DNA from 2 places in the Vogesella sp. XCS3 genome. Region 2 is predicted to be linked to the other one. Evidence: riboswitches for the same ligand, from Rfam matches in the RefSeq annotation. Region 2 holds a riboswitch; the other holds the start of a gene.
What was found. A riboswitch is a leader RNA that binds a small molecule or an ion and turns the genes downstream of it on or off. The one in region 2 is predicted to bind glycine.

Region 1: it holds a riboswitch for glycine, as region 2 does, so the genes downstream of both, gcvT (glycine cleavage system aminomethyltransferase GcvT) here and glyA (serine hydroxymethyltransferase) in region 2, are expected to answer to the same signal.

Annotation. Positions count from the first base shown of each region.
Region 1 covers NZ_CP085530.1:1,651,481-1,667,019, reverse strand. The annotation lists gene LCH97_RS07900 (chemotaxis protein CheW) at 1-693, shown strand, start outside; gene LCH97_RS07895 (chemotaxis protein CheW) at 721-1,215, shown strand; gene LCH97_RS18855 (methyl-accepting chemotaxis protein) at 1,231-3,969, shown strand; gene LCH97_RS07880 (CheR family methyltransferase) at 3,954-4,823, shown strand; gene LCH97_RS07875 (chemotaxis response regulator protein-glutamate methylesterase) at 4,820-5,902, shown strand; gene cheD (chemoreceptor glutamine deamidase CheD) at 5,899-6,501, shown strand; gene fdxA (ferredoxin FdxA) at 6,558-6,881, opposite strand; gene gluQRS (tRNA glutamyl-Q(34) synthetase GluQRS) at 6,938-7,840, shown strand; gene LCH97_RS07855 (amino acid permease) at 8,081-9,403, shown strand; gene LCH97_RS07850 (hypothetical protein) at 9,496-9,888, opposite strand; glycine riboswitch at 10,103-10,203, shown strand; glycine riboswitch at 10,211-10,307, shown strand; gene gcvT (glycine cleavage system aminomethyltransferase GcvT) at 10,345-11,430, shown strand; gene gcvH (glycine cleavage system protein GcvH) at 11,506-11,892, shown strand; gene gcvP (aminomethyl-transferring glycine dehydrogenase) at 12,127-14,982, shown strand; gene LCH97_RS07830 (methyl-accepting chemotaxis protein) at 15,079-15,539, opposite strand, start outside.
Region 2 covers NZ_CP085530.1:449,326-464,864, forward strand. The annotation lists gene LCH97_RS01975 (ornithine cyclodeaminase family protein) at 1-33, opposite strand, end outside; gene LCH97_RS01980 (transporter substrate-binding domain-containing protein) at 193-975, shown strand; gene LCH97_RS01985 (FAD-binding oxidoreductase) at 1,086-2,327, shown strand; gene LCH97_RS01990 (L-serine ammonia-lyase) at 2,678-4,078, opposite strand; gene glyA (serine hydroxymethyltransferase) at 4,232-5,488, opposite strand; glycine riboswitch at 5,638-5,733, opposite strand; glycine riboswitch at 5,735-5,822, opposite strand; gene LCH97_RS02000 (nuclear transport factor 2 family protein) at 5,987-6,436, opposite strand; gene LCH97_RS02005 (NAD(P)-dependent oxidoreductase) at 6,433-7,080, opposite strand; gene LCH97_RS02010 (LysR family transcriptional regulator) at 7,204-8,067, shown strand; gene LCH97_RS02015 (methyl-accepting chemotaxis protein) at 8,412-10,280, shown strand; gene mmuM (homocysteine S-methyltransferase) at 10,409-11,353, shown strand; gene LCH97_RS02025 (YitT family protein) at 11,594-12,232, shown strand; gene LCH97_RS02030 (YitT family protein) at 12,425-13,063, shown strand; gene dbpA (ATP-dependent RNA helicase DbpA) at 13,132-14,514, opposite strand; gene LCH97_RS02040 (sorbosone dehydrogenase family protein) at 14,626-15,539, opposite strand, start outside.

The DNA of each region.
Region 1 (15,539 bases), 1.2 Mb from region 2:
AAGATCCTGGCCAAGGCGCGCGAAAGCGGCCTGCCGGTAACCGACAGTATGAGCGACACCGAGGTGTGGGCCCTGATCTTCGAGCCCGGCTTCTCCACCGCTGCCGAAGTTACCGATGTTTCCGGCCGTGGGGTTGGCATGGACGTGGTACGCAAGAATATTGTGGCCATGGGTGGCCGCATCGATATCAGCAGCATGGTCGATATTGGCACCACCATGACCATCCGCCTGCCGCTTACGCTGGCCATCATGGATGGCATGTCGATCAAGATTGCCGACGAAACCTATGTTTTGCCGCTGAACTACATTCTGGAGTCGCTGCAGCCTGCGCCAAGTGAAGTCAAAACCATTGCCGGTCGTGGCCAGGTGGTGAGTGTGCGTGGCGAATACCTGCCTATTGTCAGCGTGGCGGAATACTTCTCTATTGATGCTCCGGCCGCGCAGCCCGATAAATCCATCCTGATCATTGTGGAATCCAGCGGCCAGAAAGTAGCGCTGATGGTGGACGAGCTACTGGGGCAGCAACAGTTTGTGGTGAAAAACCTGGAGGCCAACTACCGCAAGGTAGAGGGGCTGTCCGGTGCCACCATTATGGGTGATGGCCGCGTCGCGCTGATTCTGGACGTGGCGGCCATTGTCCGGGTGAATTTACAAAAAGCGCACGGTGACATACTCACCGCGCAGCTTCATTAACAGGTGCTAGTGATGGGTGTTGCCACCATGGACGCTAACAACAGCAGTGATACCGACAAAATCAGACGCGAATACCTGGTCTTTGCGCTGGGTAACGAAGAGTACGGTATCGATATTCTGAAAGTACAGGAAATCCGCGGCTACGACGCGGTAACCCGCCTGGCGAAGTCGCCCAGCTTTATCAAGGGTGTGATCAATCTGCGCGGGCATATCGTGCCTATCGTGGATATGCGCATCAAGTTTGATGTGGGCAACGTCATTTATAACGACTTCACCGTGGTCATTATCCTGAACGTGCTCAACCGCACGGTCGGCATGGTAGTGGATGGCGTGTCGGATGTGATCGAGCTGTCCGGGGACGATATTCGCCCGGCGCCGGAATTCGGTGCAGTGATGAATACCAACTACATCCAGGGGCTGGGGGTGGTAGGGGAGCGCATGATCATCATGGTGGATATCGAGAAACTGATGAGCAGTGACGAGATGGCGTTGATGGATGCGGCTGTTGCGGCCAACGTTTAAAACAGGGGAAAAGGCATGAAAGTCAAACAGTTACTGGTTATCGGTTTCGGCGTGCTGCTGGCCCTGATCGCCGCATCGTCTATCTTGTCGGTACTTCGCCTGCAGACCATTATCGAAAGTGGCGCGGAAATTACCGGGAACCACATGCCGCGCGCCAGTGCGGTGAACAAGGTAGTGGATAACGTCAATGCCACGGCGCGCGGTGTACGTACAGCCCTGCTGGCCGACGACCCGCAGGTAGCGGCATCGCAGGTAAAAGAGCTGGATGAGCAGCTCAAGAACATCGACGCAGCCCTGGAAGTGCTGAAGCAGCACCCGCCAGAGGAAGAGTCGGTGGCCATGCAGGCCGCCCTGGTCAAGGCAGATCAGGAATACCGTGCCAAGCTGCGTCAGTTTAGCGCGCTGTTCAACGCAGGCCAGCTGCCGGAAGCCAAGGCGTTTCTGTTTTCCGACGTGCGTGATGTGCAGAAAGCGTATCTGAATGCCATCGACGCGCTGGTGACCTACGAAGAAGGCATGGCGAAGGAGCACGGCGTCAGCCTGCAGCAAGATGCCAACACCTCACTGCTGATTACCGAAGGTTTCCTAGTAGCTTCCCTTGTGATTGGCTTGCTGGCTGCCTACCTGATTGGCCGTTCGTTGTTCCGTGTGATTGGTGGCGAGCCGTCCGATGCTGCCAAACTCATGCAAGAGCTGGCCACCGGCGAGGTAACCAGTACGCTGCAAGTTAGCGAAAAAGATACCAGCAGCCTGTTCTACTTTATCAAGCAGGCTGCTGATAAGGCTGTCGAGAATATCCGCATCCGTAACGCGCTGGACGCCGCAGCCACCAATGTGATGATTGCCAATGCCGACAATATCGTGGTGTACGCCAACCGCGCAGTAGCGGACATGCTCCAAAACGCCGAAGCGGACATCAAGAAAGAGCTGCCAGGCTTTAGCGCCCGTGACCTGGTAGGCAGCAATATCGATGGCTTCCACAAGCGCCCCGAGCACCAGCGCAGCATGCTGGCCAGCATGCGTTCGCCGCACAAGGCCACCATCCAGGTGGGTGTGCGTACTTTTGTGCTGTTCGTTACCCCTATCCTGAACAAACAAGGCGCCGCCCTGGGGACTGTGGTGGAGTGGCAGGACATTACCGAGCAGCTGAAGCGCGAAGCACTGGAGCAGCAAAAGCGCGAAGCCGACCTGCGCATGCTGGAAGAGAACACCCGTATCCGCAAAGCGCTGGACAATGTGTCGTCCAACGTGATGATCGCCGACAACGACCGCAACATCATCTACCTGAACCGCAGCGTACAAGACATGCTGCAGGTGGCCGAGCACGACATCAAGCGCGTACTGCCAAACTTTGACGCCCGCAAGCTGCAGGGTGCCAATATGGATGTCTTCCACCGTAACCCGGCGCATCAGCGCGGCTTGCTGGAAGCGCTGAAAACCACGCATACCAGCCAGATCAGCGTCGGTGGCCGCACCTTCCGCCTTACCGCCAATCCGGTATTCAGCGATACCGGTGAACGTATCGGCTCGGTAGTCGAGTGGGCAGACCGCACCGAAGAAGTACGTGTAGAAAAAGAAGTGTCCGAAGTGGTGGGTGCTGCGGCCAACGGTGACTTCAGCCAGCGTATCCCGCTGGATGGCAAAACCGGTTTCTTTGCCACCTTGTCCGGCCAGGTGAACCAGCTGCTGGATGTGTCCAGCCGTGGCTTGGGCGATATCGCCCAGGTGCTGTCCGGCCTGGCTGCCGGTGACCTGACCCGCACGATAGAAGCGGAATACGAAGGCATGTTCGGCCAGCTGCGCAACGATACCAACCTGACCGTAGCGCGCCTGAAAGAGATCGTTGGCAACATCAAGGAAGCCACCGACGCCATCAATACCGCGGCGCAGGAAATTTCGGCTGGTAACGTCAACCTGTCCAGCCGTACCGAGCAGCAAGCCGCCAGCCTGGAGGAAACCGCCTCCAGCATGGAAGAAATCACCAGTACCGTGAAGCAGAACGCCGAGAACTCGCGCAAGGCCAACAGCCTGGCGGTGGGTGCCTCCGATATTGCGTCGCGTGGTGGTGTGGTAGTGGGCAAAGTGGTGTCCACCATGAACGAGATCAACGAGAGTGCCACCAAGATTGTGGACATCATCAGTGTGATCGACGGTATTGCCTTCCAGACCAATATCCTGGCGCTGAACGCGGCGGTAGAGGCCGCCCGTGCCGGCGAGCAGGGCCGTGGCTTTGCCGTGGTAGCCAGCGAGGTGCGCAACCTGGCGCAGCGTTCGGCAGCCGCTGCCAAAGAAATCAAGGGCCTGATTGGCGACTCGGTAGAAAAAGTGGAGTCCGGTACCCGTCTGGTAGACGAAGCGGGCCGCACCATGGAAGAGATCGTCTCGTCCATTCGCCGTGTTACCGACATCATGAGCGAAATCTCGGCCGCTTCCATCGAGCAGAGCTCCGGCATCGAGCAAGTCAACCTGGCGGTAAGCCAGATGGACGAGAACACGCAGAAGAATGCCGCGCTGGTTGAAGAGGCTGCCGCGGCTGCCGAATCGCTGGAAGAGCAGGCCTCGAATCTGCGCGATGCCGTGGCTATCTTCAAGCTGGATCAGCTCGGCGCCGTGACACGCAAGCAGGAGCGCAAGCCGCAAGCCAGCGTGCTGGTGCCGCAGCCACCCGCACCCGTGCGTAAAGCGTTGCCCGCCATGAACCACCAGGCCGTACGCCCGGCCGCGACGGATGAAGGCGAGTGGGAGGAGTTCTGAGCACAGCCAGCGATAAGGAAAGCATCTTTGCGCGGGATCTTCATTTCTCCGATGAAGATTTCCGCATCATCCGCGAGTTGCTTTACGACAAAACCGGTATTGCCCTGAGTGCGGTAAAAAACCACATGGCGTACGCCAGGCTGGCCAAACATGTGCGCCGGCTTGGTGTCGCCAACTTTACCGACTACCTGGCCTTGTTGCGCTCGCCCGACGGGGCGCACGAGTGGGAGCATTTCATCAATGCGCTCACCACCAACCTCACATCGTTTTTCCGCGAACAGCACCACTTCGATATCCTGCATCAGCACGCGCAGAAGCACGCCGACCGTGGCGAGGCCTACCGTGTGTGGAGCTCGGCCTCGTCTACCGGCGAAGAGCCCTATTCAATCGCCATGACGCTCGACCCGGCGGTAAGGTCGGGTAATTATCATATCGTTGCGTCGGATATTGATACCAATGTCTTGAAGAAGGCGGCCGGAGGGGTGTACGCTCTCGATAGAATTGCCAAGCTCAGTGACCAGCAGCTCAAGCAGTTCTTTTTGCGCGGGCGCGGTCAGAACGAAGGCATGGTCAAGGTCAAGTCGGGCCTGATGCGCAATATGGAATTCCGCCAGATCAATCTGGTTGATCGCAGCTGGCCACAGCTAGGCATGTTTGACGTAATTTTTTGCCGCAATGTGCTGATCTATTTTGATAAGCCTACGCAAGCCGGGATCCTGGAGCATTTTGCCCAGTACCTGAAACCGCATGGCTTATTACTGCTGGGGCATTCCGAGAATATCCAGCATATAACCGATACCTTTTCGCCCTGCGGCAAGACCGCTTACCGCCTGGCGAGTGGAAAAACACCATGAACCCGGAGCGCAAGATACGCGTGGTCGTAGTTGATGATTCAGCGCTGATACGCGAGTTGCTGGGCAAGATCATCAATGAACAAAGCGATATGGAAGTCGTGGCGTTTGCCCCGGACCCGGTTGCTGCCCGCGAACGTATCCGTGAAACCAACCCGGACGTGATCACCCTTGACGTTGAAATGCCCAAGATGGACGGCCTGGAGTTTCTGCGCCGTCTGATGAGCTTGCGGCCAACCCCGGTGCTGATGATTTCCTCATTGACGGCTAGCGGCTCGGAAACCGCCTTGCGGGCGCTGGAGCTGGGGGCCGTCGACTGCATTGCCAAGCCGCAGCTGGATATCAGCCGTGGCATGCTGGATTACGCCGAGAAAATCTGCGAGAAAATCCGTATGGCGGCCGATGCGCGCGTGCGTTTGCCGGCGCGCTTTATCCAGCGTGACAGTGCCACCGCCCAGCCGCGCATCCCTGCCGCCTCTGCCATCCTGCCCCGCGATGCCATCATCGTGGTGGGGGCATCTACCGGTGGCACCGAGGCCCTGCGCGAGTTCCTGTCTGCCTTGCCCGCTGATACGCCGCCGGTGCTGGTGGTGCAGCATATGCCGGAAAACTTTACCCTGTCTTTTGCGCGCCGCCTGGACCAGTGCTGTGCCATGTCGGTATGTGAAGCTACCGACGGGCAGCCTGTTTTGCCCGGGCACGTCTACATTGCGCCTGGCCATTCCCACCTTAGCCTGCGCAAGGTGGCAAGCGGTTTTGTAACCGAGCTGAGCCAGAGCGAGCCGGTGAACCGCCACCGTCCGGCTGTCGACGTGTTGTTCGACTCTGCAGCCAACCTGTTGGGCAAGCGTGCCGTCGGGGTGATTCTTACCGGTATGGGGCGGGATGGTGCGGCAGGCATGCTGCGCATGCGCGAAGCCGGGGCGTTCAATATCGGCCAGGACCAGGCTTCCTGTGTGGTGTATGGCATGCCGCGGGCTGCTTACGAAATCGGTGCGGTACACGAGGTGGCCTCGCTGGATAAAGTGGCAGAACGGGTGCTGGCCTATCTGGCTGGCAAATCGACGAGGGACGCCGGATGACAATCGCCGGTACGGCTCATCATCGATATTTCGATAAAAGCTTCGGCCGCGCTGCCGCCAAGCTGTTGCCAGGGGAGTACGAAGCCTCCGCAGACGGCTTACTGCTGGTTACCGTGCTGGGGTCCTGTGTCTCGGCCTGTTTGCGTGACCGCAAAACCGGCATTGCCGGCATGAATCACTTCATGCTGCCGGACCAAGGCAGCAGCAATAGCGACCGCCTGATGCCCGCGCGCTTTGGTACCCACGCCATGGAGCTGCTGATTAACGACATGCTCAAGTTGGGCGCCAACCGCAGCACGCTGGAAGCCAAGGTGTTTGGCGGCGGTAATGTGATTGCCGGCATGACCACGGTGAACATCGGCCAGCGCAACGCCGGTTTCGTGCGCGCCTTCCTGGCGCAGGAGAACATCCCTATCGTGGCCGAGGACTTGGGGCTGGATATTGCGCGCAAGATCTACTTTTTTACCGATACCGGCAAGGTGATGGTGAAAAAGATCAACCCGCAACAAACCCTGGTGCAGGAAGAAGAAAGCTACCGCCGCCGTATCGACCGCGATACCGAGCAAAAGCATGGTGGCGATATCGACCTGTTCATCTAGCCCGTCTGGCATGGCAAGCAAAACAAAAGGTTGGCCGCGGCCAACCTTTTTTATGCCTAGCGTTCCAGCAAGGGCAGTTTGCCGTGCTGGGTGGCCCAGTGCTCGTGGTCTGGCAGCGGGGCTTTCTGGCTGCTGATCACCGGCCACTGCGCCGCCAGCTCGGCATTGAGTGCCAGCATATGCGCCTGATCTGCGGGCAGGTCACTGTCGGTGGTGATGGCATCGATAGGGCACTCGGCAATGCATAGCGTGCAGTCGATGCATTCGTCCGGGTCGATAGCCAGAAAGTTGGGCCCTTCGTGAAAGCAGTCCACCGGGCATACCGTCACGCAATCGGTGTATTTGCATTTGATACAGGCTTCGGTTACAACGTGCGTCATGCTGCGGCCCCCGCGCTTGCTTGTTCATCTACTCATTGTTGTCGTCTTTTCCTGCCATGTCAGCCTCGCTTTTTACCGCGCCATACCGTGGCCGTTTTGCCCCCAGTCCTACCGGTCTGTTGCACGCCGGCTCGCTCACCACGGCGGTGGGTAGCTATCTGGAGGCGCATCGCAAGGGTGGCCAGTGGTGGCTGCGCATGGAAGACCTGGACCCGCCACGTGAAATGCCCGGCGCTGCCAGTGCCATCCTGCATACGCTGGAAGCCTTTGGTTTTGAGTGGCAGGGCGAGCTGGTGTGGCAGCATGACCGTCACGACTTGTACCGTGCAGCGCTGGATCAGCTGATCCGCGCCGGCCACGCTTATGGCTGTGCCTGCACGCGCAAGGAAATTGCCGAATCGGGCCTGCGTGGTGTGGATGGCATGGTCTACCCCGGCACTTGCCGCCACGACGTGGCGGCGGGGCGGCAGGCACGGGCGTGGCGTTTGCGCGTGCCCGACGCCGAGCTGGCATTTGAGGACCGGCTGCAGGGGCATTACGCCCAGCAGCTGCAGCGCGATATCGGCGATGTGGTGCTGCTGCGGGCCGACGGTTTCTGGGCTTACCAGCTGGCGGTGGTGGTGGACGACATTGCGCAGGGTATGACCGATATCGTGCGCGGCGCCGACCTGCTGGTATCCACACCGCGCCAGCTGTGGCTGCGCCAGTGTCTGGGCGGCCCGCCGGTGACACATTGCCACCTGCCGGTGATGGTGAATGCGGCGGGCGAGAAACTTTCCAAGCAGACGCTGGCTCCGGCGATTGATGCGGCCAACGTCGCGCAGCAGTTGCGCGATGCGCTGGCACGATTAGGGCACCCGGTGCCAAACCACGTACAGACACGCGACGAGATATGGCAGTGGGCGCGACAAAACTGGCGGCTGGCGCAGGTACCGGTCGGGCCTATCGTCCTGACATAGCCAAAAACCGCTATAATTTTGTGCACAGCAGCAGGGCCTCCTCGTCGGGGCCCTGTTTGTTTTGTGATGCCGTGCAACGCTCTGTGTACGGCATGGCCACGCCCCGAGACAGGGGTGGGCCTGTGGACACCAGCAAAACCCAAGAACAATCAGGACTTTCCATGCAATACCTCATTCCCCGTGCGGCCTGGCCGTGCATTGTTGTTTCCGCTGTTTCCCCTGCCTGTCAAGGAGGCCGCCATGACTAAGGCTGCACCGGGCAAGCTCGGCTTCTGGATGTGTACCGCCCTGGTGGTGGGCAATATGATCGGCTCTGGCGTGTTTCTGCTGCCGGCGTCGCTGGCGCAATACGGTGGCTCGTCGCTGATTGGCTGGACTATTACCTCGCTGGGCGCCATTTGCCTGGCGCTGGTGTTTGCCAAGCTGGCCACGCTGCTGCCACATAAAGCTGGTGGCCCTTACGCCTATATTCACGAAGGCTTTGGCGACTTTGCCGGTTTTCTGATTGCCTGGGGGTACTGGATCGCGCTGTGGGCCGGCAACGCCGCGCTGACCGTGGCTGGTGTCAGCTACCTGGGGGTGTTCTTTCCGGTGCTGAACCAGAGCAACCTGGCCGCCGGTGCCACCGCCATCGGCCTGATCTGGCTGGTGACCTGGATCAACAGCCGCGGCCCGCAAAGCTCGGGCCGCGTGGCGATTGTCACCACGCTGATCAAGCTGTTGCCGCTGGGTGGCGTTACCATCGCCGGTTTGCTGTACCTGAACCCGGACTTCGTGCAATTCAACCCGCAGCACAAGCCGCTGGGCGAGGCGATCCCCGCCACCATGGCGCTGACGCTGTGGGCGTTTCTGGGGCTGGAGTCGGCGTCGGTGCCGGCCGGTGACGTGGATCAGCCGGAGCGCACCATCCCGCGTGCCACCGTGCTGGGCACGCTGATTGCCGCCGGGCTGTACATCCTGAGCACCATTGCGCTGCAGGGGCTAATGCCGGCCAGCCAGTTGGCCGCATCCAGCGCCCCGTTTGCCGACGCTGCCCGCCACCTGTGGGGCAACTGGGCGTATTACGCGGTAGGCCTGGGCGCGGTAGTGTCCTGTTTTGGCGCGCTGAACGGCTGGTGCCTGATGCAGGGCCATATTCCGGCCGCGGCCGCACGCGACCATTTGTTCCCGCGCTTCTTTGTGCGTGAAAACAAGGCCGGTGTGCCTATCGTAGGCTTGCTGTTGTCTACCGTGCTGGTGACCATCCTGCTGGCCAGCAAGTACGCTGGCGGCGACAGTGGCGTGCAGATTTTCGAATTTGTCATCCTGCTGGCTACCGCCACCACGCTGCTGCCGTATGCTTTCTGCGCCATGGCGCTGCTGGCGGTGATGCTGAAGCGCCACCGCCAGTTCACACGCCGCGACTGGTACGCACCGCTGGCGTTTTCGTTTGGCGGTTTCATCTTTGCCATGTGGACCATTTATGGCTCGGGTGCCGAGGTGGTGATGTGGGGCGTGCTGCTGCTGCTGGCCGGCCTGCCTATTTATCTGTGGCAGCTGCGCGAGCGGCTGGTGAAAGGCTAAGCAGGGCAGGGTAGCTTGCGGCCAACATGACAGCAGGCCCGGCGTACACGGTATGCCGGGCCTGGTTTTTTTGCGGCCAACCTTGGCCCTGCTCAGTCCAGCTTGAACGGAATCAGGTGGTTTTCGCCATGTAGCAGACAATGCGCCCCGATATCGTTTGCGCCAGGCATGGCAGTTTCTAGCAGAGGGGCACTCTCCGCCGCGCGGCCAAAAGCCTGGGCCGCGGCCCGTATCACCAGTGATTTTTCCAGCGGCGCCAAGTGTGCGGTAACGTGCTGCAGGGTATCGTGCAGCACGGTGGCGTATGGCCGGCCGGGGCCCGCCAGCCGCGCGGCATGTTCGCTATAGCTTTCCAGATTGGCAAGAATCTCGTCCATCGATAATGACGGCATGGCGTTCTCCTGTATGACCTGTGCCGTCAAACCCTGGTGGGCTGGCAGCGTGATGGCAGAAGGGTAAAAAGCGGGGGCTTGGTCTTGTGCCATGGCCATCTTGTGCGCTTGAGTTGTCCGGTATGTGTTGGCATGGTAAGCCGGGTGCTAATGTTTTTGCCGGCCAAAGGCCGTTGCTGCAAGACATTTGATAGCTATATAGCATAGCGCATTGGCTGTGCCTGTTCATCTGTTCAAAACCCGGCAAACCGCAGCCACAGTGCTGCCAAATCCAGCTTGCCAAGCCACGCTGTGGCAACGATAATGCGCGCATTCCGCAGGAGAGAGCGGTTTGCCCGCAGGGCAGAACCGCCGCCGAAGGCGCAAGTGCACCCGCAATCGCTCAGGCAAAAGGACTGCAAGAATCGGGGTTTTCCCCGCAGAATCTGGAGAGCGGCGCACAGGATGCGCCCACCGAAGGGGCTAACGGCGCAATGCCGGAAAATCTCAGGTGCAGGGACAGAGGGGTGTGAGAAACAGAGGAAACTCACGCTCGGACAAGGACCTGCCATGACAGCCCCGCAACGCACCCCCCTATACGAAGCCCATCTCGCCTCCGGCGCGAAAATGGTCGATTTTGCCGGTTGGGACATGCCCATCCATTACGGCTCGCAGCTGAAAGAGCACGAAATCGTGCGTAGCGACGCCGGCATGTTCGATGTGTCGCACATGACCGTGGTGGACATCACCGGTAGCGACGCCAAGGCCTGGCTGCAAAAGCTGATTGCCAATGACGTGGCCAAGCTGGGTTTCGAGGGCAAGGCGCTGTATTCCGGCATGCTGAACGAACAAGGCGGTGTGGTAGACGATCTGATCGTATACCTCACCGCTTTTGGTTATCGCATGGTCGTTAACGCCGGCACCACCGAAAAAGACCTGGCCTGGATGGACAAGCAGTCCGCCGGTTTCGATGTGAAGCTGCAAGTGCGCCGCGACCTGGCCATGCTGGCCGTGCAAGGCCCTACCGCCATCGACAAGGTGTGCAGCGTGAAGCCGGCGCTAGCCGACGCTATCCGCGCGCTGAAAGTGTTTCAGGGCCTGCCATCCGGCGAGTGGTTCTTTGCCCGCACCGGCTACACCGGGGAAGACGGCCTGGAAATCATGATTCCCGCTACCGAAGCCATCACCTTCTTCAACGAGCTGAAAGACGCCGGCGTGGCGCCTATCGGCCTGGGCGCCCGCGACACGCTGCGCCTGGAAGCCGGCATGAACCTGTACGGCCACGATATGGACGACAGCGTCTCCCCGCTGGAAGCCGGCATGGGCTGGACCATCGCCATGACCGAAGGCCGCGACTTTATCGGCCGCAGCGCGCTGGAAGCGCAAAAAGCCGCCGGCGTGGCCATGAAGCAGGTCGGCCTGGTGCTGGAAGGCCGTGGTGTACTGCGCGAAGGCCAGAAGGTTGTGGTAGACGGTATCGGCGAAGGCATCATCACCAGCGGCACCTTCTCGCCCACCCTCAAGCATTCCATCGCCATCGCCCGTGTACCGGCAGCCACCGGTGCTACCGCCCAGGTAGACCTGCGCGGCACGCTGACCGACGTGCGTGTGGTGAAAATGCCGTTCGTGCGTAACGGCAAGAAAGTTTTTGAATAAGCTGGTGTATAACGACGGGGCGAGCGAGCGCCTGCCCCGTTACACCAACACGACACATTTTTCTGGAGAGAAACGATGAGCAACATTCCTGCCGAACTGAAATACGTATCCAGCCACGAATGGCTGCGCCTGGAAGCCGATGGCTCCGTAACCGTAGGCATTACCGAGCACGCGCAAGAGCTGCTGGGTGACATCGTATTTGTCGAGCTGCCCGCCGTAGGCGCCAACCTGGCTGCCGAAGAGCAAGCCGGCGTGGTGGAATCGGTAAAAGCCGCTTCCGACGTATACGCCCCGATCGCAGGCCAAATCCTGGAAGTGAACGCCGAGCTGGAAGCCAACCCTGAGCTGGCCAACAGCGAGCCGTACGCCGCAGGCTGGTTCTTCAAGATCAAGCCGGCCAACGCTGCTGATCTGGACGGCCTGCTGGACGCCGCTGCCTACGCAGCCGAAATCGGCGCCTGATAAGACAGCCCTGCCATCGCAAGATGGCGGGGCATTTTTTTTTATTAGCCACGGAAACACACGCAAGGACACAAAAATGGCTGGCGGCGCTTGAGGCGAGTGCCACGACCAGGCTGCTACACCTTTGGCGCAGTACGCCCAGCTTTGGGTTACGCCGCAACAGGTTTGAGCTGTTGCCCTACCGGTGTTTTTTCGTGTGTTTTCGTGGCTAATCGATTAGACGGAATCGCAGACATGTCTCTCTCGCAACTCTTCAATCATCAAGAATTCATCGCCCGCCACATCGGCCCGTGCGATACCGAACAGCAGCAGATGCTGGCCGAAATCGGTGCCAGCTCGCTGGAAGACCTGGTGGCGCAAACCGTGCCCGCCGGCATCCGCTTTAACCGTGCGCTGGACCTGCCGGCTGCGCAGCGCGAAGTAGACGCCCTGGCCGACCTGAAAACCGTGGCCAGCAAGAACGTCATCAACAAATCGTTTATCGGTATGGGTTACTACCCGGTGATTACCCCCGGTGTGATCCTGCGTAACGTGCTGGAAAACCCGGGCTGGTACACCGCCTACACCCCGTACCAGGCTGAAATCGCCCAGGGCCGCCTGGAAGCACTGCTGAACTTCCAGCAAATGGTGATCGACCTCACCGGCCTGGATATCGCCAACGCCTCGCTGCTGGACGAAGCCACCGCCGCCGCCGAAGGCATGGCGCTGGCGCGTCGCGCTTCCAAGGTAAAAGGCGACCGCTTCTTTGTAGACAGCCGCGTGCTGCCGCAAACGCTGGACGTGCTGAAAACCCGCGCCGAATACTTCGGTTTCGAGCTGGTGTCGGGCCACCCGGAAGAAGCCGGCAACGGCGACTACTTCGGCGCGCTGTTCCAGTACCCGGGCGAAGCCGGCGACGTGCTGGACCTGACCCCGTACATTGCTGCCGTCAAAGCCAAAGGTGGCGTCGCCATCGTGGCCGCCGACGTGATGGCACTGGTCGCCCTGAAATCGCCAGCCGAAATGGGCGCCGACGTAGCCCTGGGTAACACCCAGCGCTTTGGCGTGCCGATGGGCTTTGGCGGCCCGCACGCGGCCTACTTTGCTTTCCGCGACGACATGAAGCGTTCGGCGCCTGGCCGCATCATCGGCGTGTCCATCGATGCCAAAGGCAAGACCGCGCTGCGCATGGCGCTGCAAACCCGCGAGCAGCACATCCGCCGCGAAAAAGCCAACTCCAACATCTGCACCAGCCAGGTGCTGCTGGCCAATATGGCCGGCATGTACGCCGTGTACCACGGCCCGGCTGGCGTGAAGCGCATTGCCCAGCGCATCCATCGCCTGGCCGCCATTTTCGCCCACGCGGTGAAAGCGGCAGGCGGGAAGCTGAAGTTCGAGCAGTTCTACGACACCGTACAGGTGGAGCTGGGCGCCAATGCGGCCAAGGTATACGCCGCTGCACTGGCTGCCGGTATCAACGTGCGTGACGCCGGTAATGGCGTGCTGGGTGTGGCCTTCCACGAAGCCGCTACCGAAGCCGACCTGGCTCAGCTGATTGAAATCTTCACCGGCAAGGCGGCCGACATCGCTGCGCTGGACGCGGCCGCTGCCGACGCCATTCCGGCCAGCCTGAAACGCGAATCCGCCATCCTCAGCCACCCGGTGTTCAACGAGCACCACAGCGAGCACGAGATGCTGCGCTACCTGAAGAAGCTGGAAAACCGCGACCTGGCGATGAACCACAGCATGATCAGCCTGGGCAGCTGCACCATGAAGCTGAACGCCACCAGCGAAATGATCCCGGTGACCTGGCCCGAGTTTGCCAATATGCACCCGTTCGCCCCGCGCGAGCAGGCTGCCGGCTACCTGGAAATGATCGAAGGCCTGCAGCAGCAGCTGCTGGCCATCACCGGCTTTGACGCCATCTCCATGCAGCCGAACTCCGGCGCGCAGGGCGAATACGCCGGCCTGCTGGCTATCCGCCGCTACCACGCCAGCCGTGGCGATGCGCACCGCACCATCTGCCTGATCCCGCAATCGGCGCACGGTACCAACCCGGCCACCGCACAGATGCTGGGCATGCAGGTTGTCGTGGTGAAAACCGACGACAACGGCAACGTGGACATGGCCGACATGCAGGCCAAGGCCGAGCAGCACGCGGCCAACCTGGGCGCGTTGATGATTACCTACCCGTCCACCCACGGCGTGTTCGAAGAGTCCATCAAGGAAATCTGCGAACTGATCCACGCCAACGGCGGCCAGGTGTACATGGACGGTGCCAACATGAACGCGCAGGTGGGCCTGACTCGTCCGGCCGACATCGGTGCCGACGTGCTGCACATGAACCTGCACAAAACCTTCTGCATCCCGCACGGCGGTGGCGGCCCGGGCATGGGCCCGATTGGCATGAAAGCGCACCTGGCGCCGTTCATGGCCAACCACGTGGTAGCGGAAGTACCGGGTGCCGTGGCCGGCCAGAGCGCGGTATCCGCTGCGCCGTTCGGCTCCGCGTCCATCCTGCCGATCTCCTACATGTATATCCGCATGATGGGCGCAGAGGGTGCCAAGCGTTCTACCGAGATCGCGCTGCTGAACGCCAACTACCTGAAAGACAAGCTGGCTGCTCACTACCCGGTGCTGTACACCGGCAAGAACGGCCGTGTGGCGCACGAGTGCATCATCGACCTGCGCCCGCTGAAAGCCGCTTCCGGCGTAACCGAGGTAGACGTGGCCAAGCGCCTGATGGACTACGGCTTCCACGCGCCGACCATGAGCTTCCCGGTAGCCGGCACGCTGATGATCGAGCCGACCGAGTCCGAGTCCAAGGCCGAGCTGGACCGCTTCATTGCCGCCATGGTGTCCATCCGTCAGGAAATCGACGCGGTGCAGAACGGTGTTTGGCCGAAGGACAACAACCCGCTGTGCAACGCACCGCACAGCAAGGCCGACATCGCTGGCGAGTGGACCCGCCCGTACAGCCGCGAGCAGGCGTTCTTCCCGCTGCCGTACGTGCTGGAAAACAAATTCTGGCCTAGCGTGAACCGTATCGACGACGTATACGGCGACCGCAACCTGGTGTGCAGCTGCCCGTCCATCGACAACTACGAGTAAGCCTTGCCCATGCGGCCAACCTGGCAGGTTGGCCGCAGGCAAAGCAAAACCCCGCCGGTGCAAGCTGGCGGGGTTTTTTGATGGCGGCTGCCAAAACTAGCCGCTGAAGCTGGCCAGCGTTTTGTTGAGGTTTTGCGCTAGCTGCTGCAGGCGGCGGGTTTCGGCTTCTACCTCCAGCGCGCTGTTCAGCGTACGGCGTGCCATATCGGACACCTGGTCGGCGTTGCCGGCAATATCCTGGCTGGCGCTGGCTTGCTCTTGCAGCTCCTGGTGGATCTGCCCCATGGTGTTGACGCTTTCGCGGGTGCGGTCTTCGATCAGCTCGATGGCGTTGCCGGCTTTTTGTGCCTCTTCCGAGCTTTGTGCAACCTGGCGTATGCCTTCTTCCATGGCGTGTACCGCTTGCTGTGCCGAGGTCTGGATACTGGACACCATGGTCTGGATTTCCTGGGTAGCTGTGCTGGTGCGCACCGCCAGGTTGCGTACTTCGTCGGCCACCACGGCAAAACCGCGGCCGGTTTCGCCGGCACGCGCGGCTTCAATGGCCGCATTCAGCG
Region 2 (15,539 bases):
AAGCGGGGCGGCGTGGTGATTGATAGCGTGCATGGTGTCATGGCGTGGCGAATGGCAATGCCCCTAGCTTAGCGATGAAGAAAAAAATTGTCCATGATGGAAATTTTATCTATTCTTGCCGGCAAGCGGCCAAGACGAGCCGCCACCCGCTACCGGCACCCGCCGGGCCGGACCCCGCCAGGAGAAATCATCATGAGCAAAACCCGCACTGCCAGCCGCTATCTGCTACCCCTCATCGCTTTGCTGGCCGGCCCTGCGCTGGCCGGTGGCCAGGCCGTCCGCATGGGGCTGGAGCCGTTTTACGCCCCGTTTGAAAGCAAGCTGCCCGACGGCAAGCTGGTGGGCTTCGACATCGAGATCGGCAACGCCATCTGCGAACGCATGGCCGCCAAGTGCAGCTATGTGGAAACCTCGTTCGAGGGGCTGATTCCGGGGCTGAAAGCGCGCAAGTTCGAGGTAATCAACTCGGCGATGAACATTACCGCCAAGCGCCGCGAATCGATTGATTTCACCGTGCCGATCTACATCGTGCCCATCCAGATGGTGGCGCGGCGTGACAGCAAGCTGCAGCCCACCGTGGCTGCGCTGAAGGGCAAGACCGTCGGCGTGCTGCAGGGCGCCACGCAGGAAGACTTTGTGCGCAAGCACTGGGAGCGTGAAGGCGTGAAGGTCGTGGCCTACCGCGACCAGAGCCAGATCTATCTGGACCTGGCCGCCGGCCGCCTGGATGCCTCGGTTCAGGAAGGGCAGAATGCGCAGGAAGGCTTTCTGGACAAGCCGCAGGGCAAGGCTTTCGAGTTCAAGGGCAAGGTGCTGAGTGACTTTGCCACCCTGGGCGAGGGCACCGGCTTTGGCGTACGCAAGGGCGACCCGCTGAAGGCCGAGCTGGACAAGGCCATTACCGCACTCAAGCAGGACGGCACCCTGAGCCGCCTGTCGCAAAAGTATTTCAAGCGCGACATTATCGCCAAGTAGGTTTTTACCCGCCCGGCTAGCCGCCGGGCGCCGGTGCGCCAGGGTTGGCCGCATCGTTTGACTATCGCCGCGGCCAACCCTGGCGCGGCAGCAGGAAGGCAACAAGCAGCATGGATGCAGATGTAATCGTACTGGGTGCCGGCATGGTCGGCGTATCGGCCGCCCTGGCCCTGCAGCAACGTGGCCGTCAGGTATGGCTGCTGGACAGGCGCGCGCCTGGTGAAGAAACCAGCCACGGCAACGCCGGCCTGCTGGAGCGGGCGGCGGTGATACCGTACGGTTTTCCGCGCCAGCTGTCGTCGGTGCTGCGCCTGGCGGCCAACCGCTCGCCCGACGTGCGCTACCACCCGGCCACGCTGCCATCCTACGCCGGCTGGCTGTGGCAGTACTGGCGCGAGTCGGCACCGGCACGGTTGGCCGCTACCGGCCGCGCCATGCTGCCCTTGCTGGAAGCCTGCCTGCCCGAGCACGACGCCTGGATTCGCGCCGCCGGTGTGACCGAGCTGCGCCGCAGCGAAGGCCTGCTGGAGGCGTGGCGCGGCGAGGCTGCATTTTTTGACGAAGCGGCCAATGCGCAGCGTATCGCCCGCGAATACGGCCTGGGCGTAAGCGTGCTGGACGCGGTGGCGCTGCGTCAGGCCGAGCCGGGGCTGGGGCAGGGCTTTAGCGGGGCGATTCACTGGCACGACCCGCACAGCATCCGCGACCCCGGCGCGCTGGTGCGCGGCTACGCGGCCTACTTCCAGACGCTGGGCGGGGTATTGAAACAATGCGCGGTGCAGGGCTTGCGCCAGGCCGGCAACGGCTGGCAGGTACATACCGACGCGGGTGTGTACCAGGCACGCGAAGTGGTGCTGGCGCTGGGGCCGTGGTCGGACGACCTGTACACGCCGCTGGGCTACCGCATCCCGCTACAGGTGAAACGCGGCTACCACATGCACTACCATGCGCGCGGCCCCGGCTTGCAGCGCACCGTGGTAGACATGGAAAACAGCTTTCTGGTGGCGCCGATGGCGCGTGGCTTGCGCCTGGCTACCGGGGTGGAGCTGGCACGCCGCGACGCACCGCCCACGCCAAACCAGCTGGCGCAAGCCGAAGCGCTGGCGCAGGGCCTGTTCCCGCTGGGGGAGCGAGTGGACGCCCAGCCATGGGTGGGCTGCCGCCCGTGTCTGCCGGACATGCGCCCGGTGATCGGCGCCGCGCCGCGTCACCCAGGTTTGTGGTTCTGCTTTGGCCACAGCCATCTGGGGCTGACGCTGGGGCCGGTTTCCGGCCGCCTGCTGGCCGAGATGATGCTGGGCGAGAAGCCGTTTACCGACCCCGAGCCGTACTCGCCGGCGCGCTTTGCCTGAGGGTGACTTAGGTACAAGCTTGGCAGGGGATAGGCCGCGCCATATTGGTCTCTACGGTCATCCTGTATTGAATCCGCTGCGCGGATTGTGTTTTGCATTGCCGGTTCCGCCCGGCGGACGGGGTACTTTCTTTTGCGTCGCCAAAAGAAAGTACCCAAAGAAAAGGCGACTCGGGGCTGCTCGAAACCCCGCCCAAAAGCACAGCCCCCAGGCACCGCCGAACTCGCCGCGTGCTAACGTCACGCGGCTCAAACAAATCGGCGGCTTAAAACCTGGGGGCTATGCTTTTGTACGGCTCGCGCCAACGGGCTGCGGGTGCCGTAATCACAATCTTCAAACGATAAAAGTCTTTAGCACTCCACAATATTCACCGGCACCTCGATCACATTGATCGCCAGGCCGCCGCGTGCGGTTTCCTTGTACTTGGTGCTCATGTCGCGGCCGGTGTCGCGCATGGTCTTGATCACGCGGTCCAGCGATACAAAGTGCTGGCCGTCGCCACGCAGCGCCATGCGCGCGGCGTTGATCGCCTTGATCGACGCCATGGCGTTGCGCTCGATGCACGGTACCTGTACCAGGCCGCCTACCGGGTCGCAGGTCAGGCCCAAGTTGTGCTCCATGCCGATTTCGGCGGCGTTTTCCACTTGCTCCGGCGTGCCGCCCAGCACTTCTGCCAGGCCGCCTGCTGCCATGGAACAGGCCGAGCCCACCTCGCCCTGGCAGCCCACTTCGGCGCCGGAGATCGACGCGTTCAGCTTGAACAGGATGCCGATAGCGCCAGCGGTCAGCAAAAAGCGCACGATACCGTCGTCGTTGGCACCTGGAATGAAACGGGCGTAGTAGTGCATCACCGCCGGGATGATGCCGGCCGCGCCGTTGGTCGGCGCGGTGACCACGCGGCCACCGGCGGCGTTTTCTTCGTTTACCGCCAGCGCGTACAGGTTGACCCAGTCCATCACGGTGAGCGGGTCGCGCAGCGCGGCTTCCGGCGAGGCCAGCAGCTTCTGGTACATGTCGGCGGCGCGGCGTTTTACCTTCATGCCGCCGGGCAGAATGCCCTCGCGCTCGCAGCCGCGCTTCACGCAGCTTTGCATGACTTGCCAGATGTTCAGCAGGCCGGCGCGCACTTCATCTTCGCTGCGCCAGGCCAGCTCGTTTTCCAGCATGATCTGGCTGATGGACTTGCCGTGGCGCTGGCACAGCGCCAGCAGCTCGGCACCGGTCTTGAACGGGTGCTTCAGCTCGGTGACGCCGGGCGGGGTGAAGCCGGCGTCGATGGCCGCTTCGTCCACCACGAAGCCGCCGCCCACCGAGTAGTAGGCGCGCTTGGACAGGCTATCGCCGTTGGCCGCAAACGCTTCGAAGATCATGCCGTTGGGGTGGTAGGGCAGCGCCTTGCGCTTGTGCAGGATCAGGTGTTCGCCTTCGACAAAAGGCACCACGTGGCTGCCCAACAGGCGGATGGCCTTGTCGGCACGGATGGCGGCCAGCATGCCGTCTACCGCGTCGGTGTCGACCAGGTCAGGGTATTCGCCCTGCAAGCCCAGCAGCACGGCCGTATCGGTGCCGTGGCCTTTGCCGGTGGCGCCCAGCGAGCCGAACATTTCGGCTTTTACGCTGGCGGTGGTGGCCAGCAGGCCGTCTTTTTCCAGCCGCGCCACAAACTGGCGGGCGGCACGCATCGGGCCAACGGTGTGGGAGCTGGACGGGCCAATGCCGATCTTGAAGAGGTCGAATACGCTGATAGCCATGCTGCTTCTCTTTTTATGGTGCGGGCGCGGGTAGCGCCCCGGGTGTTGTCTGTCCGGCTGTGTGGGCCGTGGTGTGCAGGTGCTGCCGGGGCAGCGGCGGCATTGTACTGAGCAATGCCGCCGCTGTGTGCACTACCGATGCTGCAGTGCGTTTTAACGATACACAGGGAAGGCCGCGCATAGCTCGGCCACCTGGCGGCGTACGCGCGGGGCAACGTCTGCGTTATCGATATCGTCCAGGATATCGCATACCCAGTGCGCTACCTGGCCGGCTTCGGCGCTGCCGAAACCGCGGCTGGTGATGGCCGGGGTGCCAATGCGGATACCGCTGGTGACAAACGGGCTTTGCGGGTCGTTCGGCACCGCGTTCTTGTTGACGGTAATGCAGGCCGCGCCCAGCGCCGCGTCGGCGGCCTTGCCGGTGAGGCCTTTGTCGATCAGGCTCAGCAGGAACAGGTGGTCGTCAGTCTTGCCCGATACCACGGTATAGCCGCGCTGGCGGAACACCGCCACCATGGTGCGGGCGTTATCCAGTACCTGCTGCTGGTAGGTTTTGAATTCGGGTTGCAGCGCCTCCAGAAAGGCCACCGCCTTGGCGGCGATCACGTGCATCAGCGGGCCGCCCTGAATGCCGGGGAAAACCAGCGACTGCAGCTTTTTCACCAAGGCTTCGTCCGGGTTGGCCGCCAGGATCAGGCCGCCGCGCGGGCCGCGCAGCGTCTTGTGGGTGGTGGTAGTTACCACATGGGCGTGCGGCAGCGGGCTGGGGTAGAGCCCGGCGGCCACCAGGCCGGCCACGTGCGCCATGTCTACAAACAGCCAGGCGCCAACGCTGTCGGCAATCTGGCGCATGCGCGCCCAGTCCACCACCAGCGAGTAGGCGGAGAAGCCAGCTACCAGCATTTTTGGCTGGTGTTCGGTGGCCAGCCGTTGCACTTCGTCGTAATCAATGGCGCCGCTTTCCGTGTTGATGCCGTACTGCACAGCCTTGTAGATCTTGCCGGAAAAATTGACGCTGGCGCCGTGGGTAAGGTGGCCGCCGTGTGCCAGGCTCATGCCCAGGATGGTGTCACCCGGCTGCAGCAGCGCCATATACACCGCGGCGTTGGCCTGGCTGCCGGAGTGCGGCTGCACGTTGGCATACTGTGCACCAAACAGCTGGCAGGCGCGGTCGATGGCCAGCTGTTCCACCACGTCCACGTGCTCGCAGCCGCCGTAGTAGCGCTTGCCGGGGTAGCCCTCGGCGTACTTGTTGGTGAGCTGGGTGCCTTGCGCCTGCATCACGCGCGGGCTGGTGTAGTTTTCCGAGGCAATCAGCTCGATGTGGTCTTGTTGGCGCTGGTTTTCGGCCTGGATGGCGGCCCACAGTGCGTCGTCGAAGCCGGCAATCTGCATGTCTTGCGTGAACATATCTGTCTCCATGTCGTGTCTGGCTGCAGCGGCAGCCGTGTGCATGGCTCTTTGGCGGGGTGCCCAGGGTGCCGCGTAACGGCATGGGCGGGCAGGGGCATGGCTGGCACAAAGGCGAGGGCACCCGCCCGGCCATGCCGGACGATGCCCCCTCTGTCCCTTGTGCCTGAGATATTGCGGCGCGCGATTGCGTACCGGGTGTCCTTCGGCGAGGCGGCTTTGCGGCCAACCTTCTCTCCAGAGTGCCTCGCGTCCACAGTTCTTTTGCCTGAGAGTTTCTGGGGCGATTCCCCTTCGGCGCTGCCGCAAGGGCAGTCTCTCCTGTGGTTGCGGCCGGGGCAGGTATGGCACCTGTCAACCGGCGTGGCTTGCAGAATCTAGAAGACGGCGAGTGCCACTGTCAATGCGTGAGATGAAACTATCGATGTGCAAACGCAGCAAAACGCCGCCCCTTGCGCAGGGCAAGCAGGGCGGCGTAGCGGGCGTTTTGCCGGCTGGCTAGAACATGCCGTTGCCGTTAGCGTCTTTGGCCGGCACTGGCTGGATCACGTCCCAGTGCTCGGCAATCTTGCCGTCCTGCACGCGGAAGATGTCCACCACAGCCACGCCCAGCTCGCCTGGCTTGTCCTGGCTGTGCACGTGCAGCATCACCAGGTCACCGTCGGCCAGCACGCGCTTGATGCTGGCGCGGCTTTGCGGGTTATTGGCGCGGATCCAGCGCACGTAGTCTTGCAGCGGCGCAACGCCGTTGGCCACCTCCGGGTTGTGCTGGATGTAGCCGGGTGCTAGGTAGGTGGCTGCTTGCTCGGCGTCCAGTTTGCCGAAGGCGGCGTCGTAAAAAGCCAGCACCAGTGCCTTGTTGGCGTCCTCGCGCGGGCCGGCCAGCGCGGGCAGGGCGGTGCTGGCCAGGCTTGCGGCCAACAGGGTGGCGGTTAACAGGCGCTTCATTTGGCTGCCGCCACGGTAAAGCGCTGGCGATGGTGACGTGCCTGCTCGGCTTCATCGACGATGGCCACCGCCAGATCGGCCACGCTGATGCCGGCCGGGGCTTCGCCGTCCATCAGCAGGTCGTTGGCACCCAGCTGGTACTGGCCGCTGCGCTCGCCCGGTGCCAGCAAAGCTGGCGGCGACACGAATACCCAGTCCAGCACGGTTTCGTCTTGCAGCTTGTTCAGTGCCTGGCGTGCGCCTTCGGCGCCTTCCTTGTATTCGGCCGGGAAGTGCGGGGTGTCGATCAGCTGCAGGCCCGGTGCCACGTACAGGCTGCCCGCGCCGCCCACTTCGATGAAACGCGCCACGCCGGCGGCCTTGGTGCCCGCCACGATGGCATCGTGGCCTTGCAGGAAGAGTGTGCGGATGTCGGCTTTGTCCCAGCCCGGGTTGAAGGCGCTGATCACTACGTCGTGGCCGGCTACGTCACGGGCGATGGTGTCGGCGTCGTAGGCGTTGCTGGCCTTGACGGTAAGGTTGGCCGCAGCGGCAACGCGTTCCGGGCGGCTGACCAGGGCGGTAACGTGGTGGCCGCGGGCCAGCAGTTCCTGTTGCAGAGCTTGGCCGACAAAACCGCTGGCGCCGATGAGTGCGATGTTCATGCTGTGTCCTTTCGGGTGGGGTAGGGGAATAACTGCATGGTAGATCACGCGCCTGTGGCTGATAATCCGTTATGGAATTCAATCATTGTTAAGCTGAGGTTCACGATGGAAGCGCTACGCAGCATGGCAGTCTTTGCCGCGGTGATCGAGCAGGGTTCGATGAATGCAGCCGGGCGTGAGCTGGGCATGACCGCATCGGCGGTGAGCCAGCACGTACGGCGGCTGGAGCAGCAGCACCAGGTGGCGCTGCTGCACCGCACTACCCGCAAGCTCACGCTCACCGAAGCCGGCAGCGTGTTTTACCGCAGCTGCGCCGCCATGTTGGCCGCAGCAAATGAGGCCAACGTACAAATGGCGGCGCTGCGTGACGAGCCGGTGGGCGAGCTGCGTATTGCCGCCCCCAGCGGTTTTGCCGGCGGGGTGCTGGGGCAGGCGCTGGCGCCACTGCTGGCGGCCAACCCTGGTTTGAGCCTGCGCCTGTTTTTTCAGGACGAGATGATAGACCTGGTACAGCACCGCATCGACCTGGCGCTGCGCGCCGGTAACCAGCCGGATTCCACGCTGGTGGCGCGCCATCTGGCCGATTGGCCGTTTGTACTGGTGGCGGCGCCGGCCTATCTGGCGGCGCGCGGCACGCCACTGCAGCCGGGCCAGCTGTACCAGCACGACTGGATAGGGCTGGAGCAGGAACACGGCCTGACACCTTTGCGTTTGCAGCGGGAGGGCGAGGTGGAAATATTGCGGCTGCGCTGCCGCATCGCCAGCAACAGCATGTTGTCGGCACGCGCCTTTGCACTGGATGGGCTGGGTATCGCCATGCAGCCCGAGCCGGAAGTGCGTGCCCAGCTGCAAGCAGGTTTGCTGGTGCAGCTGCTGCCAGACTGGCAGGCACCGGCCCTGCCGGTCTACGCGGTAACGCCGCGCCGCGATGTGCTGCCGGCCAAGGTGCGGCACGCTATAGCTTTATTGCAACAATCCATGCACTAGCCCTTGACTGTTTCTTGTGCAGTTATTGACATTTGCATTTATGGATAACTTAAAAAAACTTGTATGTATTGAAATATTTGGCTAACAAACAAAAGGGCACACCAAGGTTTAAAGATTTCGTTGGCCAAAGTCCCCCTCTTGGCGCATAAATTCAATGAAAATGCTTACAAGTGAGAGAGAAACGTTTTGTATCCGGCTCACTTTGGCATGATCACGTGCCATTTCGACAGTATTTTGTATGCAAATTGTTTTGTGGTGCCTGGGGAAGCTGGCTGGCGTGCTTGGTAGTACCATCGCGCAGTCCGAAAAAACATATCAATAGACATTCAGGGGAAGCTCGAATCATGACACTACGCACGCGCTTGATGATCTTTGTCCTGCTGGTACTCACCACGCTGTCCGTGGTGTTCTGTACCGTGGCGTACCTGAAAATGAGCTCGGCACTGGAACAAGAAATCCAGAACGAAATCAAGATGGCTGCTGACAACAAGGTTAGCTTTGTCAGCGAATGGGTAGATAGCCGCCAGAAAATCGTGGGCTCGGTGTTGCCGCGCTTCGGTACGGGCGAGCTCAAGCCGATGCTGGATCAGGCACGCGATGCCGGTGGCTTTGACGATATGTATGTCGGCCAGCCGGATAAAACCATGACCCAGTTCACTGGCGGGTCGCCAGTGCCACCGGGCTACGACCCTACCGTGCGCCCTTGGTACCTGGCTGCCAAAGACGCAGCAGGCCCGATTGCCTCGCCGCCGTACATCGATGCCGCCACCAAACGCCCCATCATTACCTTTGCCCAGGCGCGCAAGGATGGTGGCAACCTGGTAGCGGTAGCGGGGGGTGACGTAACCCTGGCGCGTGTGGTGCAAGAAGTGACCGCGGCCAAGCTGCCAGGTGACGGTTTTGCCTTCCTGGTTACTGCCGAAGGCGACGTGATTGCCCACCCGCAGAAAGATTCCGGCCTGAAGAAAATTGGCGAAGTAATGCCAGGCTTTGACTTGGGCGCACTGGGCAAGGATGGCCAGATCCAGGAGGTAGAGCAGGATGGCGTTACCGACCTGGTAGCGCTGTACCCGGTACCGAAAACCAGCTGGCTGTTTGGCGTGGTGGTGCCGAAGGCGGCTGCACTGGCACCGGTGAAGCAGCTGCTTTCCGTGATGGCCGGCCTGGCTGTGGCAGCCTTGGTGCTGGCGGGTATCCTGGCCTACGCCGGTGTGGCCAAAATGCTGGCGCCGCTGAACGTGCTGCATAAAGCCATGGTAGAGGTAGCGAGTGGCCAGGGCGACCTGACCAAAACCCTGCCGGTAGGCAACCGTGACGAAGTCGGCCAGATTGCCGAAGCGTTCAACCAGTTTGTGGCCAAGCTGCGCGAGATGTTCATCACCGTGCGTGACGAATCCGACGCCCTGGCGCGCGACGCCGCCGACCTGAACCGCGTGGCCGAGCAAATCGCCCAGGACTCGCGCGTGCAGTCCAGCGAGCTGTCGGCTACTGCCGCCACCATCGAAGAAATCACCGTCAGCATCAACCACATTGCCGACCACGTTGGCGAAACCGAAGCGCTGGTGTCGCGTTCGCGTAGCAACTCGGTGGAAAGCCACCGCGCCATGACCGAGGTGGAGCGCGAAGTGCAGTCCATCCTGCACGCGGTATCGTCCCTGCACGGTGTAATGGGCAGCCTGTCCGGCCAGTCCGAGCAGATCAAGGGTATTGTCGGTGTGATCCGCGATATTGCCGACCAGACCAACCTGCTGGCGCTGAACGCCGCCATCGAGGCGGCCCGTGCGGGCGAGAGCGGCCGCGGCTTTGCCGTGGTGGCCGACGAGGTGCGCAAGCTGGCCGAGCGCACCGCTACCGCTACCGTGCAGATTGCCGAGATGATCGATACCGTTATCCGTCGCACCGGCGAAGCCATTACCCACGCCGATGTCACCAACGAGAAAGTCAGCTCCGGTGTGACCCTGTCGCGCGAAGCCGCCTGCAAGGTGGAAGAGATCAAGCACAGTGCCGAGGAGATTTCCTCGCGCATGAGCGAAATCACTTCGTCCACCGCCGAGCAAGGCGTGGCCACCAACGAAATGGCACGCAGCGCCGAGCGCGTAAACGTGATGGCACAGCAAACCGATACCAGCCTGCAAGAAGCCCTGGCTACCATCAATGTGCTGGCTACGCGCGGGGATGAGCTCAAGGCGCTGGTGGCAAGGTTCCGCCTGTAATCGGCTATGCCGGCGGGGCGCAAGCCCGCCGGATATTCACCGGATAAACCCTGTTTGCCTGGCAAGCAGGGTTTATTTTCAAACACGCGAGCCCCTTAGCCGGGCTCGTTTCGCATGTAGGGGCAGCTATGCAAGACCCGTTGGCCGCAGTGGCCATGAATGATGTAATCATCCTGGATGGCGCCATGGCGTCCGAGCTGGAGCGTCGCGGCTGCGACCTGAACGACGCCTTGTGGTCGGCGCGTGTGCTGCTGGAAGCGCCCGAGCTGATCCGCCAGGTGCATTACGACTACTACGCCGCCGGTGCCGACGTGGCCACCACGGCCAGCTACCAGGCGAGCTTTGAGGGCTTTGCCAAGCGCGGTATCGGCCACGAACAGGCGGTAGCGCTGATGCAGCAGTCGGTACGCCTGGCGCAGGAAGCGCGTGACGCCTTTTGTGCCGATGCGGCCAACCTGGCCGGCCGCAAACGGCCGCTGGTGGCGGCCTCGGTCGGCCCGTACGGCGCCATGCTGGCCGATGGTTCGGAATACCGTGGTGGCTACGGCCTGAGTGTGCAGCAGCTGATGGACTTCCACCGGCCGCGTATCGCCGCACTGCTGGCGGCCGGCCCCGACCTGCTGGCCGGCGAGACTTTCCCGTGCGCCGAAGAGGCGCTGGCACTGGCCATGCTGCTGCGCGACGAGTTCCCCCGCGCACGCGCCTGGGTCAGCTTCTCGTGCCGCGATGCTGCCAAGCTGAGCGATGGCACGCCGCTGGCCGACGCTGTCGCCGCGTTGGCAGACTTCCCGCAGATTGTGGCCGTGGGCGTGAACTGCACTGCACCGCGCCACATTGCACCATTGTTGTGCGAGGCGGCACGGGTTTCGGGCAAGCGCCTGCTGACCTACCCCAACTCGGGCGAAAGCTACGACGCCACCACCAAGACCTGGCACGGCAGTAGCGACCCGGGTGCCTTTGCCGACGCCGCTCGCCAGTGGCGCGCTGCCGGCGCGGCCTGCATTGGCGGCTGCTGCCGCACCACGCCGGAAGATATCCGTGCGCTAAGCGCCTGGTTGCGCCCGCAGCGCTAGGGCTTGGGCCGGCCGGAGCCCGTCGGGTGCGCCAACACAAAGCCTGTCTGCCACGCAGACAGGCTTTGTTGTTGATGGGGCAGGGTGGCGCGCTGTGCCCGTTATCGGCGTAGCCAGGCTTGGCCAGCGAGGCCGTGCTTTTATCGCTATCGCTGGCAAGCTTGTTGCTTGTTGCACTGCAGCGTCCGCCAGCTTACCCGCTGGCAGGGCGCCGACCTGACAACAGCAAGTGGTAAAACCATGACGAGCGAAAGCAAGTGCCTGGAAGGCGGACACAATCCGCTGGCACATACCTGGGCGGAAGACCTGCTGGCCTTCCTGATCGGCACTTCCTTTATCGGCCTGGGCATGGCCATGTTCGCACAGGCCGGGTTGCTTACCGGCGGTACGGCCGGCATCGCCTTCCTGCTGCACTATTACAGTGGCGCCTCCTTTGGCTGGCTGTTTTTTGCGATCAATCTGCCGTTCTACGGGCTGGCTTTGCGCCAGATGGGGCGCGCCTTCACCTTGCGTACCTTTGTGGCCGTGGGCCTGGTGTCGCTGTTTTCCAGCCTGCACCGTACGCTGTTCCCGTTTGCCGGCAGCCTGAACCCTTACTACACCGGGCTGTTGGGTGGCCTGCTGATCGGCATGGGCGTGATTGCGTTGTTCCGCCACAAGGCCAGCGTGGGCGGGGTCAATATCCTGGCGCTGTACGTGCAGCAGCGTTACGGGCTGCGGGCCGGCAAGCTGCAGTTCGGCTTTGACTTGCTGGTGATGGCGGGCGCGTTGCTGGTAGCAGGTTGGCCGCAGCTGCTGGGCTCGCTGATTGGCGCGGCGGCCATGAGCCTGGTGATCGGTTTTTACCACCGGCCGGATCGTTACATCGCCCAGTCCTGATGGCAGGGTGAAAAATTGCGGTACGGCCATGCTTGTCATGGGCTTTGGCTTGAGTATTTGTCAGTAATGCGTGTTTCTTGATTGAAAATTGCTTTGTTGCTGATTTATTGAATGTCTTGATGCTGATTAATTGTGATTGTTGGCAGTATTGGTAAAATAACGAAATTGTTGCATTGCAATAGAGAACCCAAGATGACCGCTACTGCTACCACCCTGCCGCCTGCCACCACAGACGATGCGCTGGGCCATACCTGGCTGGAAGACGCGCTCGCCATTCTGGTGGGCACGCTGCTGATTTCATTCGGCGTGGCCATGTTCAAAAGCGCCGGCCTGCTCACCGGCAGTACCGCCGGGCTGGCTTTTCTGGTGCACTACCAGACGGGTGTGCCGTTTGGTGTGGCCTTTTCGCTGATCAACCTGCCGTTCTACTGGCTGGCAGTAAAACGCATGGGCTGGCTGTTTACGCTAAAGACCTTCGTGGCGGTGAGCCTGCTGTCGCTGTTTACCGGCCTGCACGGCCAGTTTGCCCACTTTGGCGGCTTGAATCCGTTTTACAGCGGCCTCATCGGTGGGCTGATGATGGGGATGGGCTTTATCGCGCTGTTCCGCCACAAGGCCAGCCTGGGCGGGGTGAACATTCTGGCGCTGTACGTGCAGGACCGTTACGGCATTCGCGCCGGCAAGCTGCAGCTGGGGGTGGATATGGTCATTCTGCTGGCGTCGCTGCTTCTGGTGAGCGTACCGGCGCTGCTGGGCTCCATTCTGGGCGCTGCCGCGCTGAATATGGTGATTGCCATGAATCACCGCCCAGACCGTTATATCGGCACCTGAGTCGTGCGTACTCCATAAAAAAACCGGCCATTGGCCGGTTTTTTTATGCCACGTCTTAACAGACTGGCTTATTCCACAAAGCGCATCTTGTAGCTCTTGGCCTTGATCTTGCCAGCGCTCAGGCGCTCGAAAGCCTGCTGCGCAATGTGGCGATCCAGCGCCACGAAGGTGTTGAACTCGAACACCGTGATCTTGCCTACCTGCTTGCCGTCTACACCGCCTTCGCCGGTTAGCGCGCCCAGAATGTCGCCCGGGCGCAGCTTCTCGCGTTTGCCACCGGCGATTTCCAGCATCACCATCGGTGGCTGAAGCGGGCCGCCGGGAGCCGGTTTCAGGTCGGCCAGCTCTTCCCAGGCCAGGTCGGCTTTCTGGTATTCCTCGATGCTGGCGGCACGGCGTGCGTCGCTAGGGCTGACCAGCGTCAGCGCCAGGCCGTGCTTGTCGCCGCGGCCGGTACGGCCGATACGGTGGATGTGCACTTCCGGGTCGTGCGCCACGTCCACGTTGATCACCAGATCCAGGTCCTTGATGTCCAGGCCGCGGGCGGCCACGTCGGTAGCCACCAGGGTGGTGATGGTCTTGCCGGCAAAGCGCGCCAGGATCTGGTCGCGGTCGCGCTGTTCCAGCTCGCCGTACAGGGCTTCGGCGCTAAAGCCTGCCTGCTGCAGCTCGGCTACCAGCTCTTTACAGCGCTGCTTGGTGTTGCAGAACGCCAGGGCGGAGGTTGGCCGCACGCTGTGCAGCACGCGGGCGACGATGTCCAGGCGCTGGTCCGGGTCGATCTCGTACCACCATTGTTCGATCTGGCCGGCGTCGTGCAGCGCTTCCACTTTTACCATGTGCGGCTGCTTCATGAACTGCTCGGCCAGCTTGCGGATGTTGTCCGGGTAGGTGGCGCTGAACATCAGTGTCTGGCGGTTGCGCGGGCAGGCGCGCACGATGCCGACGATTTCTTCGATAAAGCCCATATCCACCATGCGGTCGGCTTCATCCAGCACTAGCGTTTTCACGCCGGCCAGCTCCAGCGTGCCACGCGACAGGTGGTCTTGCAGGCGGCCCGGGGTACCCACCACGATGTGGGCGCCGTGTTCCAGCGAGGCGCGTTGCGGCGCCATTGGCGTGCCGCCGCACAGGGTAATCACCTTGATATTGTCGATGCAGCGCGCCAGGCGGCGGATTTCCTGCGCTACCTGGTCGGCCAGCTCGCGCGTGGGGCACAGCACCAGTGCCTGGATGGCAAACCAGCGCGGGTTGATATTGGTGAGCAGGCCCAGGCCAAATGCTGCTGTCTTGCCGCTGCCGGTTTTGGCCTGGGCGATGACGTCGCGGCCGTCCAGTACGGCTGGCAGGCTTTCTGCCTGAATGGCGGTCATGCTGGTGTAGCCCAGGCTATCGAGGTTGGAAAGCAGGTTTTGCGGCAGTTGCAGGGTGCTGAATTTGGCTTTGTTCACAATGACTTGGCGTTGGTTGATATGGCAAGGCGCGGAGTGTAGCAGCTGGCGGCGCTGCGGCCAACCTTGGGCGCGGTTTTAACACGCTGCCGGGGCTGGCCCAGTGCGGTATCAGCGGGTGCCCAGGCGCAGCAGCTGGCCGTTGCGGTCGTCGGCAAACCACAGTGCACCGTCGGCGGCCTGGGCGATTTCCACCGTGCCGGCCGGCCCGCCTTTACCGCGCCATGGCCCCAGTAGCGTGTGCGGTTTGCCCTGCGGCAGCCCGCGGCTATCGGTGGCGTAGGCCACAATGCGCTGGCCATGCTGGCGGTAGCCGTGCAGGCCCACCACCAGTTGGCCGCGCCAGGCCGCCGGTGCCTGTGGCCCCAGCCACCAGGCCAGGCCCAGCGGCGCGCTGTGCGCCGGCAGCAGCATGGCGGGGGCGCGGGTCGTGCGGCAGGCGTAGCGGGGGAATTCCGGCGCGTTGCGCTGTGCGTCGTAGCAATACGGCCAGCCGTAGTGGCCACCGGCTTGCAACAGGTTCAGCTCGTCGTGTGGCAAACCGTTGTCGTTGGGCAGGCCGGCGGCCAGATGCAGCGCGTCGCGGCTGTTTTCGGCTTGCAGTACGCTGCCGCCAGGGTGCACGGCGATAGCCATGCTGTTGCGCAGGCCTCGCGCCAGCACGCCCAGGTTTTGCAGGCGGCCGTCGGCCAGCACGCGGTAGCGGCGCACGCTGCCGGCCGGGTTGCCGCCTTCGGCCTCGCTGCACTGCGCCTGGCCGCGCTGCGTTTCGCAGTTGTCCGAGCTGCTGCCGATGTTCACGTACAAGGTGTCACCCGCCAGCGTGAAGCTGGTCAGCGGGTGGCGCTGGCGCAAGGGCAGGTTGGCGACGGTTTGCCGCTGCGTGGGGGCCGCCAGCTTGAGCAGGCTGATGCGGCCAAGCTCGCCCAGCAGGATGTGGCCATCCGGTAGCACCGCCACGCTGTGCGGGCGGTCCAGCTGGCGCGCCAGTACCGTCTTCTGCCACGTTTTGCCGCTACGGGTGA